One region of the Paraclostridium dentum genome, then DNA from elsewhere that is predicted to be linked to it. Evidence: riboswitches for the same ligand, from Rfam matches in the RefSeq annotation. Region 1 holds a riboswitch; the other holds the start of a gene.
What was found. Region 1 has a riboswitch for thiamine pyrophosphate ahead of ACN6I1_RS08065 (phosphomethylpyrimidine synthase ThiC). Riboswitches for the same ligand answer to the same signal wherever they lie in the genome.
Positions count from the first base shown of each region.

Region 1 (4,568 bases):
GAGATGATGGATACTCAATGAATAATCAAGCTCCAACATTGTAAGTTATTAAAGCACATTGATAAAAAATCGATGTGCTTTATTTTTTAATATTAAGTAAAATATATTTAATTAATATTTGTGGATAAACTATTACGAATCAAACTTGAGCATGATATATATAAACTTTGGGCAATATTAAAATAAATAGCATTTATAAAGGAGTAGACATATATATGATTAAAAAGTTACTTATTATTATTTTAGTTAGTATTTTTATAACACCCTTTTCTTCACAAATTACATTTGCAGAAGGTAGATATTATCCTAAAGTGGAAAACTTGCAAGGTAAAGAACAACTAATTAATGAACTTGAGGAGTTAAAGAGAATTAGAGAAAATATGAGTACAATCAATATTAAGGCTGATTTAGATTCGGAGGGTTTAAAACATGCAAATAAGTATATAAGTGCATATTTAACAGAGCTTAATTCAGTAAGAAATGATTTAGAAACTCATAGAGTTAATTATAAGAATTCTTTTGCTGATTTGTATTTCTCAGAGCAAATTCAATTTATAGCTGATAGTTATATAATAAGTTTGAGACAACAGCAAAACTTATTAAGACAATTAGATAAAAATAATCCTGACGCAAAAAAATTGTTTGAATCTGATTATCTTACTCCAGCATATTACTATGTAACATTAGGAGATCAAATGTATTCATATATAGTTGAATATTTTTCCATTTTATAAATATTAATAAAGAAAAACATGTTGAATATTTCAACATGTTTTTTTCTTTCAAAAATGTAATGTTTATGAAAGATATATAAATATTAATAAAAATATACTTATGATAATCTTATATACGAATATACAAAAGAATTAACATATGAAGTAGAAATCAAAGGAGAAAAAATATGCAAAAGTTCAGTAGCTTTACACTAAAAATTATGGCAATTATATTTATGGCGATGGATCATATATATACTTATTTTAGCCCTGCTGGTGTTGACATTCCTATATGGTTTGGATACTTAGGTAAATTAGCATCACCAATATTCTTTTATCTGATAGTAGAAGGATTTTTCTATACGAGAAGCAGGACTAAATATATAACTAGAGTTTTTTCAATGGGAGTAGTTATGATAGGGGTAGATTTTTTAATTGGAATTCATAACAATATTTTCTTATCAATAGGATGCGCTTTAGTAATGCTTGTAGGAATAGATACAGCTAAAAATAAAGAAAATGAGTTAACTAAGAGAGTAATAGGAGCTTTACTAGCTATTGTATTCATGGTTATAGGTGGGTTATTTACTGAGTCGTCTATATTTGGAGTAGCTATGGTATTAATATTTTATTTCTTTAGAGATAAAAAACTTATTATGTCTATATTATACATTGCAATGGGATTATTTGTTTTGATGAGTGCAATGGGTCCAAATTTTATAGAAGCAGCAACATTATGGGATTATCAATGGATGATGGTATTTGCAATAATTCCGATACTTATGTACAATGGTAAGTTAGGATTAAGCAATAAGTTTATAAAATGGATGTTTTATTGGTTCTATCCAATACATCTAATTGTAATTGTATCTTTAGCAAAATTAATAGCTAATTAATTTTAAAAAGGAAGTAATTTAAATTACTTCCTTTTTTATTTACATAATTATAAAAAACATTTTAAACATGTAGTTTTATTTTTAGGTAGTACATTTAAAAATCCTGATATACTTAGATACCCCAAGCTATCAGAACCTATGAAATTTGCAATTTCATTTAAAGTCATAGCTGAACCTATAAGTTCAGATTTTGATGTATTTATACCTAAACAACAAGGGGATGTAACTATAGGCGAAGCGACTCTATAATGAATTTCTTTTGCACCTGCATTTTTAAGAAGATATACTATTTTTTTACAAGTTGTACCTCTTATTTTCAAAAGAGCTTAAATCCATTATAGCCTCAGCGTTCATATCTAAAGCTAATTGAACTTTTTTCATTTCTTCATCAATGTCATAGCAATCCTTAGATATACCCAAGTTTACATTAATTTTTGTTCTTAGGTTTTTCCCAACACCTTCAGGGTTTAAAGACTTATGATTTTTATTAGCTGGAATGACTATTTGTCCATTTGCAATTAAGTTTTTTAAAACTTCTATATCCATATTTTCTTTTTTAGCTACTATTTCCATTTCCTTTGTAGTAATACCTTTTTTAGCAGCATCCATTTGAGTTGTGTAATTCATTTTTAAATCCCCTTTACTTTATATTTTATTAAAAAATAAAAAAGAAGCTTTACCATAAGATAAAGCTTCTTTACGAAATATTATAAAATAGACTAAAAAATATAGTCATAATCATAATCTTGAAGAAAATAACTTTCCTACGGTAGTTCTAACTACTTCAGGTTCAAAGGGTTAATGGTATAAATCCATCTCTCAGCCAAAAGTGGCACCCCTAGTTAAATATATTTAATTTTAAATAATAATAAATTTGCAACTTCAAAATCATTATAGTCTTAAAAAATTACTATGTAAAGGTTTTTTTGAAAGCTTTTAATTTATAAAAACATAAATTACATATTTTTAGTTTATTTAGAAAATTTAAAATATCTAATTTAAAACTGTAAATAAGGGTATCTTATATTTATAAAATTAATTATTTATAGTAAGGAGAAAAAATGGAAAATAATAAAAAAAATATAGAAACAGGATGGAATTTAAATAATAGTTACATGAATTTACCAGACTTTTTTTATAGCAAAATAAATTTAAATCCAGTACCTTCACCTAGCTTAGTTATTCTAAATGATTCTTTAGCTAAATTTTTAGGGTTAAATATAGATAACCTTAAAAGTAAGGATGGAGTAGAATTACTTTCAGGAAATAAAAAGATAGACGAAGGTGCTTTTATAGCTCAAGCATATGCAGGACATCAATTTGGACATTTTACAATGCTAGGAGATGGGAGAGCATTGCTGATAGGAGAGCAAATAAATCCATCAGGAAATAGATTTGATATTCAGCTTAAAGGCTCTGGTAAAACACCTTACTCTAGAGGAGGAGATGGTAGAGCTGTTCTTGGGCCGATGCTTCGTGAATATATAATAAGTGAAGCTATGTACGGTCTTGGAGTTCCAACAACTCGAAGTCTAGCAGTAATAAAAACTGGAGAATCTGTGATTCGTGAAAATATAAAAAAAGGAGCAATTTTAACACGTGTAGCTTCTAGTCATATTAGATTTGGAACATTTGAATATGCTCTAAATTATGGAGGAGTCAACTTAGTTAGAGAGTTGGCTGATTATACAATCAATAGACATTACTCACATATAAAACATGATGAAGATAAATATATTAACTTACTTAAAGAAGTGATAAATGCTCATGCTAAACTTGTTGCTAAATGGCAAAGTATTGGATTTATCCATGGGGTTATGAATACTGATAATATGACTATAAGTGGAGAGAGTATTGACTATGGACCTTGTGCATTTATGGATAATTATAATCCAGATACTGTTTTTAGCTCTATTGATAGATATGGAAGATATTCATATGAAAATCAACCAAATATGGCTGAATGGAATTTATGTAGATTTGCTGAAACTCTATTGCCGTTAATAAGTGATGATAAAAATGAAGCTATAAAAATTGCGCAAGATGCTATTTCTGATTTCTCAGAAATTTATTATTTAAATTGGATTAAAAATATGAGATTCAAATTAGGATTATTCGATGAAGAATTACAAGACAAAGCATTGATAGAAGATTTACTTAGTATTATGGAAAAATATAGTGAAGATTTTACTAACACTTTTATAGCATTAACATTTAATAATATTAATAAAAAAGGAATGTTTGATAGTGAAGAATTTAAATCTTGGTACAACTTATGGAAAGAAAGATTAAAAAGACAAGAAAATTCTCAAGATGAAGTTTTTAAGTTAATGAAAAAATCAAATCCAGCAGTAATACCAAGAAATCATAGAGTAGAAGAAGCTTTAGAAGCTGCTGATAAAGGTGATTTTACTTTCTTTAAAAAACTTATAACTGTACTTGAAAAACCATATGAACATTCTAAAGATCAAGAGGAATATGCAAAATTGCCTAAGCCTTCAAGTTGTGCTTATAGAACTTATTGTGGAACATAATAAATTATTAAAAACAAATAAAAACCATATTGATGAAAATAATCAATATGGTTTTTATTTGTTTTTATAATATAATAAGGATAACAATACTACGTAAAAGTTAAAAGGAGTTTACTTAATGAAAACTATAGCTGTAGTGACAGATGGGATGTCAAAATTAGAATTATTTTTAAATGAAAATATAGAGTTGATTTTTAAAGATAAAGTGAAAATTAAAAACTATTACCTTAACAAATTATCAAATAAGGAAATAATTAAAGGTGATGTAGTTCTTGCAATGATAGACAATAGAGCTTTAAGGATAAAAGAATATGTTAAAGATACTAAAAAAATAATAAAAATAAATAGAAGTATAAAGCAAAAAGATGTTTATAAGTTATTTTCTTTACCCGAAGGAATTGATGTATTAGTTGTAAATGATAATG
Region 1 covers NZ_CP183813.1:1,773,727-1,778,294, reverse strand. Annotated here, with positions in the region: gene ACN6I1_RS08085 (VWA-like domain-containing protein) at 1-44, shown strand, start outside; gene ACN6I1_RS08080 (hypothetical protein) at 216-734, shown strand; gene ACN6I1_RS08075 (TraX family protein) at 902-1,609, shown strand; gene ACN6I1_RS08070 (hypothetical protein) at 1,657-1,929, opposite strand; partial or broken gene ACN6I1_RS08065 (phosphomethylpyrimidine synthase ThiC) at 1,928-2,236, opposite strand; TPP riboswitch at 2,354-2,459, opposite strand; gene ACN6I1_RS08060 (protein adenylyltransferase SelO) at 2,671-4,143, shown strand; gene ACN6I1_RS08055 (sigma 54-interacting transcriptional regulator) at 4,262-4,568, shown strand, end outside.

Region 2 (4,568 bases), 880 kb from region 1:
GTTTGACATGGTATTTACAGCAGAAGACTGTGGAAGTGCTATAAAAGGTAAAAGAATAGATATATTTATGAACAGTGAAGCAGAATGTGTTAAGTTTGGAAGACAAAACATGGAAATAAAAATATTAAAATAATTGACATAAAAAAGACGGTACGTTAAGTAAAGTTACTTACGTACCGTCTTTTTTTATTAAAAATATAAAGAATAATCGTATATGTATGAATAAAAATAAGTAGAAAAATGTAATAGTTTGAAAATTAAGTTTTTTAAGTTGATTTTAGAATATATATAAAGTTATATCCAAGATAGACAAAATATAATAAAGTTAAAAATATACTTACTTAATTATATTAAGTTAAAATGCGTTTTAATATGCTTAAACTTTAAAAAATTACAAAAAAGTTGGATTTTAGTGTATAATATTAATATGATAAAGAGATGGAGGAAACACATATGAGGAAACTTGGATTAACGAGTAAAATATTAATTGGATTATTTTTAGGAATGTTATTTGGTGTAATACTTAGCAAAATGCCAGGTAGTTATATTAAAGATACAGTTTTATTAGGTGGAATTATAAATGTAATAGGAAATGGGTTCACAAAGGCTATAAAAATGATGGTAGTGCCACTAGTATTTGTTTCATTAGTATGCGGTGTATCTGCTATGGAAGATATAAAGAAGTTAGGTAGAATTGGATTTAAAACTATGGGATTCTATTTAATGACAACAGCTGTAGCTATTTGTATATCATTAGCTTTAGGAGTTTTATTAAAGCCAGGTGCAGGACTTGATTTAGGAACTGTAGCTAGTCAATCTACTACGATAGCAAAAAATCAGTCACTATCAGAAATAATATTAAATATGATACCATCAAACCCTATAGAGGCTTTTGCAAAAGGGGAAATGTTACAAATAATATTCTTTGCAATGCTTACTGGAGTATCAATAAGTTTAGTAGGAGAAAAGGCAAAACCTTTAAAAAAATTATTTGAGTGTGCAAATGAAGTTTGTATGAAAATGGTTAGTGTAATAATGATGTTTGCACCTTTTGGAGTATTTGCACTTATTACAAATACTTTCTCTACAGTAGGAGCAGATGCAATAGGATCATTAGTTAAATATATATTAGTTGTATTACTAGGACTATTACTACATGTAGTGGTGGTTTATGGAGGATCATTAAAAGTATTTACAAAAGTTAGTTTCATTGGATTTGTACGTAAATTTTCAAAAGTAGCTGCAGTTACTTTTTCAACTGCATCAAGTAATGCTTCTGTTCCAGTAAGTTTAGAGCTTATGGAAGAAATGGGAGTTAGTAAAAGTATACGTTCATTTACAATACCTATGGGAGCTACTATAAACATGGACGGAACAGCTATAATGCAAGGTGTAGCAGCTTTATTTATAGCGCAAGTTTATGGAGTTCATTTAGGTATCAACGATATGTTAACAATAGTTTTAACAGCAACTTTAGCATCAGTTGGAACAGCAGGAGTTCCAGGTGTTGGTATGATAATGCTATCAATGGTGCTTCAATCAGTAGGACTTCCACTTGAAGGTATTGGACTTATAATGGGAGTAGAAAGAATTATAGACATGTTTAGAACTACAGTAAATGTTATGGGAGACAACACTTGTACACTTGTAGTTGCAAGTAGTGAAAAAGAGTTAGAAGTAACTAATATAGATGCGGCAGAAGTAGCGTAATAAATTTTTATTGACATATAAATTTAGTGAGCTATAATTAAACTGTAATCTAAAATGAATAGCTAGGGGTGCCCCAACGGCTGAGAGATGAATTTATTCATTAACCCTCAAACCTGATCTGGATAATACCAGCGTAGGAAAGCTTTACTAAATATACAAATGAAATTTATTTGCATAGTAAATTAAAAGCTATATTCCTACAGGAATATAGCTTTTTTTAATACAAAAATCAAGGGGGAAACATCTAATGGAAAAGTATAAAGTGCCAACACTTACAATAGCAGGTTCAGATTCATCAGGAGGTGCAGGTATACAAGCAGACCTAAAGACATTTAGTGCTATAGGAACTTATGGAATGAGCGTAATAACAGCTATAACTGCTCAAAACACTCATGGAGTATTTTTAGTAGAAGATTTAAGCAAAGAAATAATACAAAAACAAATAGAGGTAGTATTTGATGATATACCACCTAAAGCAGTAAAAATAGGAATGGTATCTAGCCCAGAAATAATAAAGGCGATTGTTGAATCTTTAGATAAATATAATCCAAAGTACTTAGTAGTAGATCCAGTAATGATATCTAAAAGTGGATATTCACTTTTAAAACCTGAGGCTAAAGATAATTTAATAAAATATCTTATACCTAAAGCATACATAATAACGCCAAATACATTAGAGGCTGAGGAAATAACAGGGATTAAAATTGATAATGTAGAGGACATGAAATTAGTTGGGAAAAAAATATTAGAACTAGGACCTAAGTATGTGTTAATGAAAGGTGGACACTTAGATGGGGATGCAGTAGATGTTTTAATAGGTAAGGATACATTTGAAATTTATAAAAGCGAAAGATTGGATAGAAAAAACACTCATGGAACAGGATGCACCTTATCATCTGCAATAACTGCAAATTTAGCACTAGGATTTGATATAGTACAAGCTGTTTCCAATGCAAAAGACTATATAACTAACGCTATAAGACATAGCTTTGATATAGGTGGAGGAGTAGGACCAGTACACCATTTTTATAAATTTGACTCAAATAAATAGATATAAGCATTTAAAAGGGAGAGATGAAATTATGTTTGAATTATTAAATAAAGTTAAAGAAATTAACCCATTAGTACTTCATTACACTAACGAAGTTACAATTAATGATTGTGCAAATATAACTTTAGCTATAGGTGCAAGTCCACTGATGAGTTATTCTTATGAAGAAGCAGAAGAAATAATACCTATTGCAAGTTCTGTAGTAATAAATATTGGAACAATGAATTCCTCTCATAGAGAATTATTTGTAAAGGCTGGTAAAATAGCGAATAAGCATAAAAAGCCAGTTATATTAGATCCAGTAGGGGTATTTGCAACACCTTCAAGATCTTTGTTAGTAAAAACTTTATTAAACGAAGTAAAGTTTGACGTAATTAAAGGTAATGCAGCTGAAATTAAGTACATAGGTGGATTTAATGTAAAAGGAAAAGGTGTAGATTCATTTGATGATGATGAAAACATAGACGATATTATTAAGAAAGTTGCTAAAAAACTAGAATGTGTGGTAGTAGCTACTGGAAAAGTAGATGTAGTAACTGATGGCGATAAAATTATAAAAATACATAATGGAACTCCTAAACTAAAAGGAATAACAGGCACTGGATGTATGAGTGCTAGTTTAATAGGGAGTTATTTAGGAGCTAGTAATGAAATTTTAAATTCTGCAGCAATGGGTGTTCTTACAATGAGTTTATGTGGAGAATTAACAGATATAGACAAGATAGGGATTGGAAGCTTTAAAGTAAATTTAATGGACAATATATATAAATTAAATGAAGATAAGTTAAAAGAGTCTTCAAGGGTGGAGGTATTTTAATGAAATTTACAGATTGCTTGTTTGAAGAAGTTAAAGATATATGGGAAAGTTATTTAAATCATCCATTTGTAAGAGAAATAGGAGAAGGAACTTTACCAAAAGATAAATTTAAAAGATATCTTATACAAGATTACTTATATTTAAAAGAATTTGCTAAAGTTTTTGCAATGGGAGTAATAAAAGCAGATACAGTTAAAGAAATGAAGTTTTTCAATAAAGCAGCTAAGGGATCTATGGAAGACGAAACTGCTATACATGTTGAATATATGAAAAAATTAGGAGTACCTCCGATTGAGGCTGAAAAATGTAAATATGAACTAGTTTCAAGTAGCTATACAAGTTACATGCAAGCTGTTTCATTAACAGGAGGAGTTAAAGAAATTGTAATGGCTACATTACCTTGTAACTGGAGTTACAATTATATAGGTCATTATTTATATGAAACTTATAAAGATAATTTAGATAATAATTATTATAAAGAATGGATAGAGATGTATGCAGATCAAGAATTTGATGATGTATTAATAGATTGGTTAGAATACACAAATGAGTTATGTAAAGATTTAACTGAAGATGAGACAAAGAAGCTTAAAGAAATATTTGTTAAATCAAGTTTATATGAATTAGATTTTTGGAATATGGCATATGAAGAGGCGAAGAAAAAATGTCAAGCGTAGTAATTATAATAATAAGTTTAGTAATATTATTTATGTATGCAAAAGATATAAATAAAAAGAAGTTTGCTACTAAAGAGATAGTAATGATAGCTATGTTTAGTGCTATATCATTTATACTTTATATGATACAATTCATAAGATATCCGCAAGGTGGAGGTATAACGTTATTTTCGATGCTGCCTACGATGTTGCTAGCTATATTATATGGTCGTGAGGCAGGGCTAACAGGTGGATTGATATTTGGATTACTAAAACTATTAAATGGAGCTTATGTAGTGCATCCAGCACAATTTTTATTAGATTATATATTATC
Region 2 covers NZ_CP183813.1:895,726-900,293, forward strand. Annotated here, with positions in the region: gene ACN6I1_RS03950 (SH3 domain-containing protein) at 1-133, shown strand, start outside; gene ACN6I1_RS03955 (dicarboxylate/amino acid:cation symporter) at 454-1,710, shown strand; TPP riboswitch at 1,765-1,867, shown strand; gene thiD (bifunctional hydroxymethylpyrimidine kinase/phosphomethylpyrimidine kinase) at 1,958-2,761, shown strand; gene thiM (hydroxyethylthiazole kinase) at 2,793-3,578, shown strand; gene tenA (thiaminase II) at 3,578-4,255, shown strand; gene thiT (energy-coupled thiamine transporter ThiT) at 4,243-4,568, shown strand, end outside.
Region 2: linked by a shared signal. The riboswitch ahead of thiD (bifunctional hydroxymethylpyrimidine kinase/phosphomethylpyrimidine kinase) and the one ahead of ACN6I1_RS08065 (phosphomethylpyrimidine synthase ThiC) in region 1 are both predicted to bind thiamine pyrophosphate.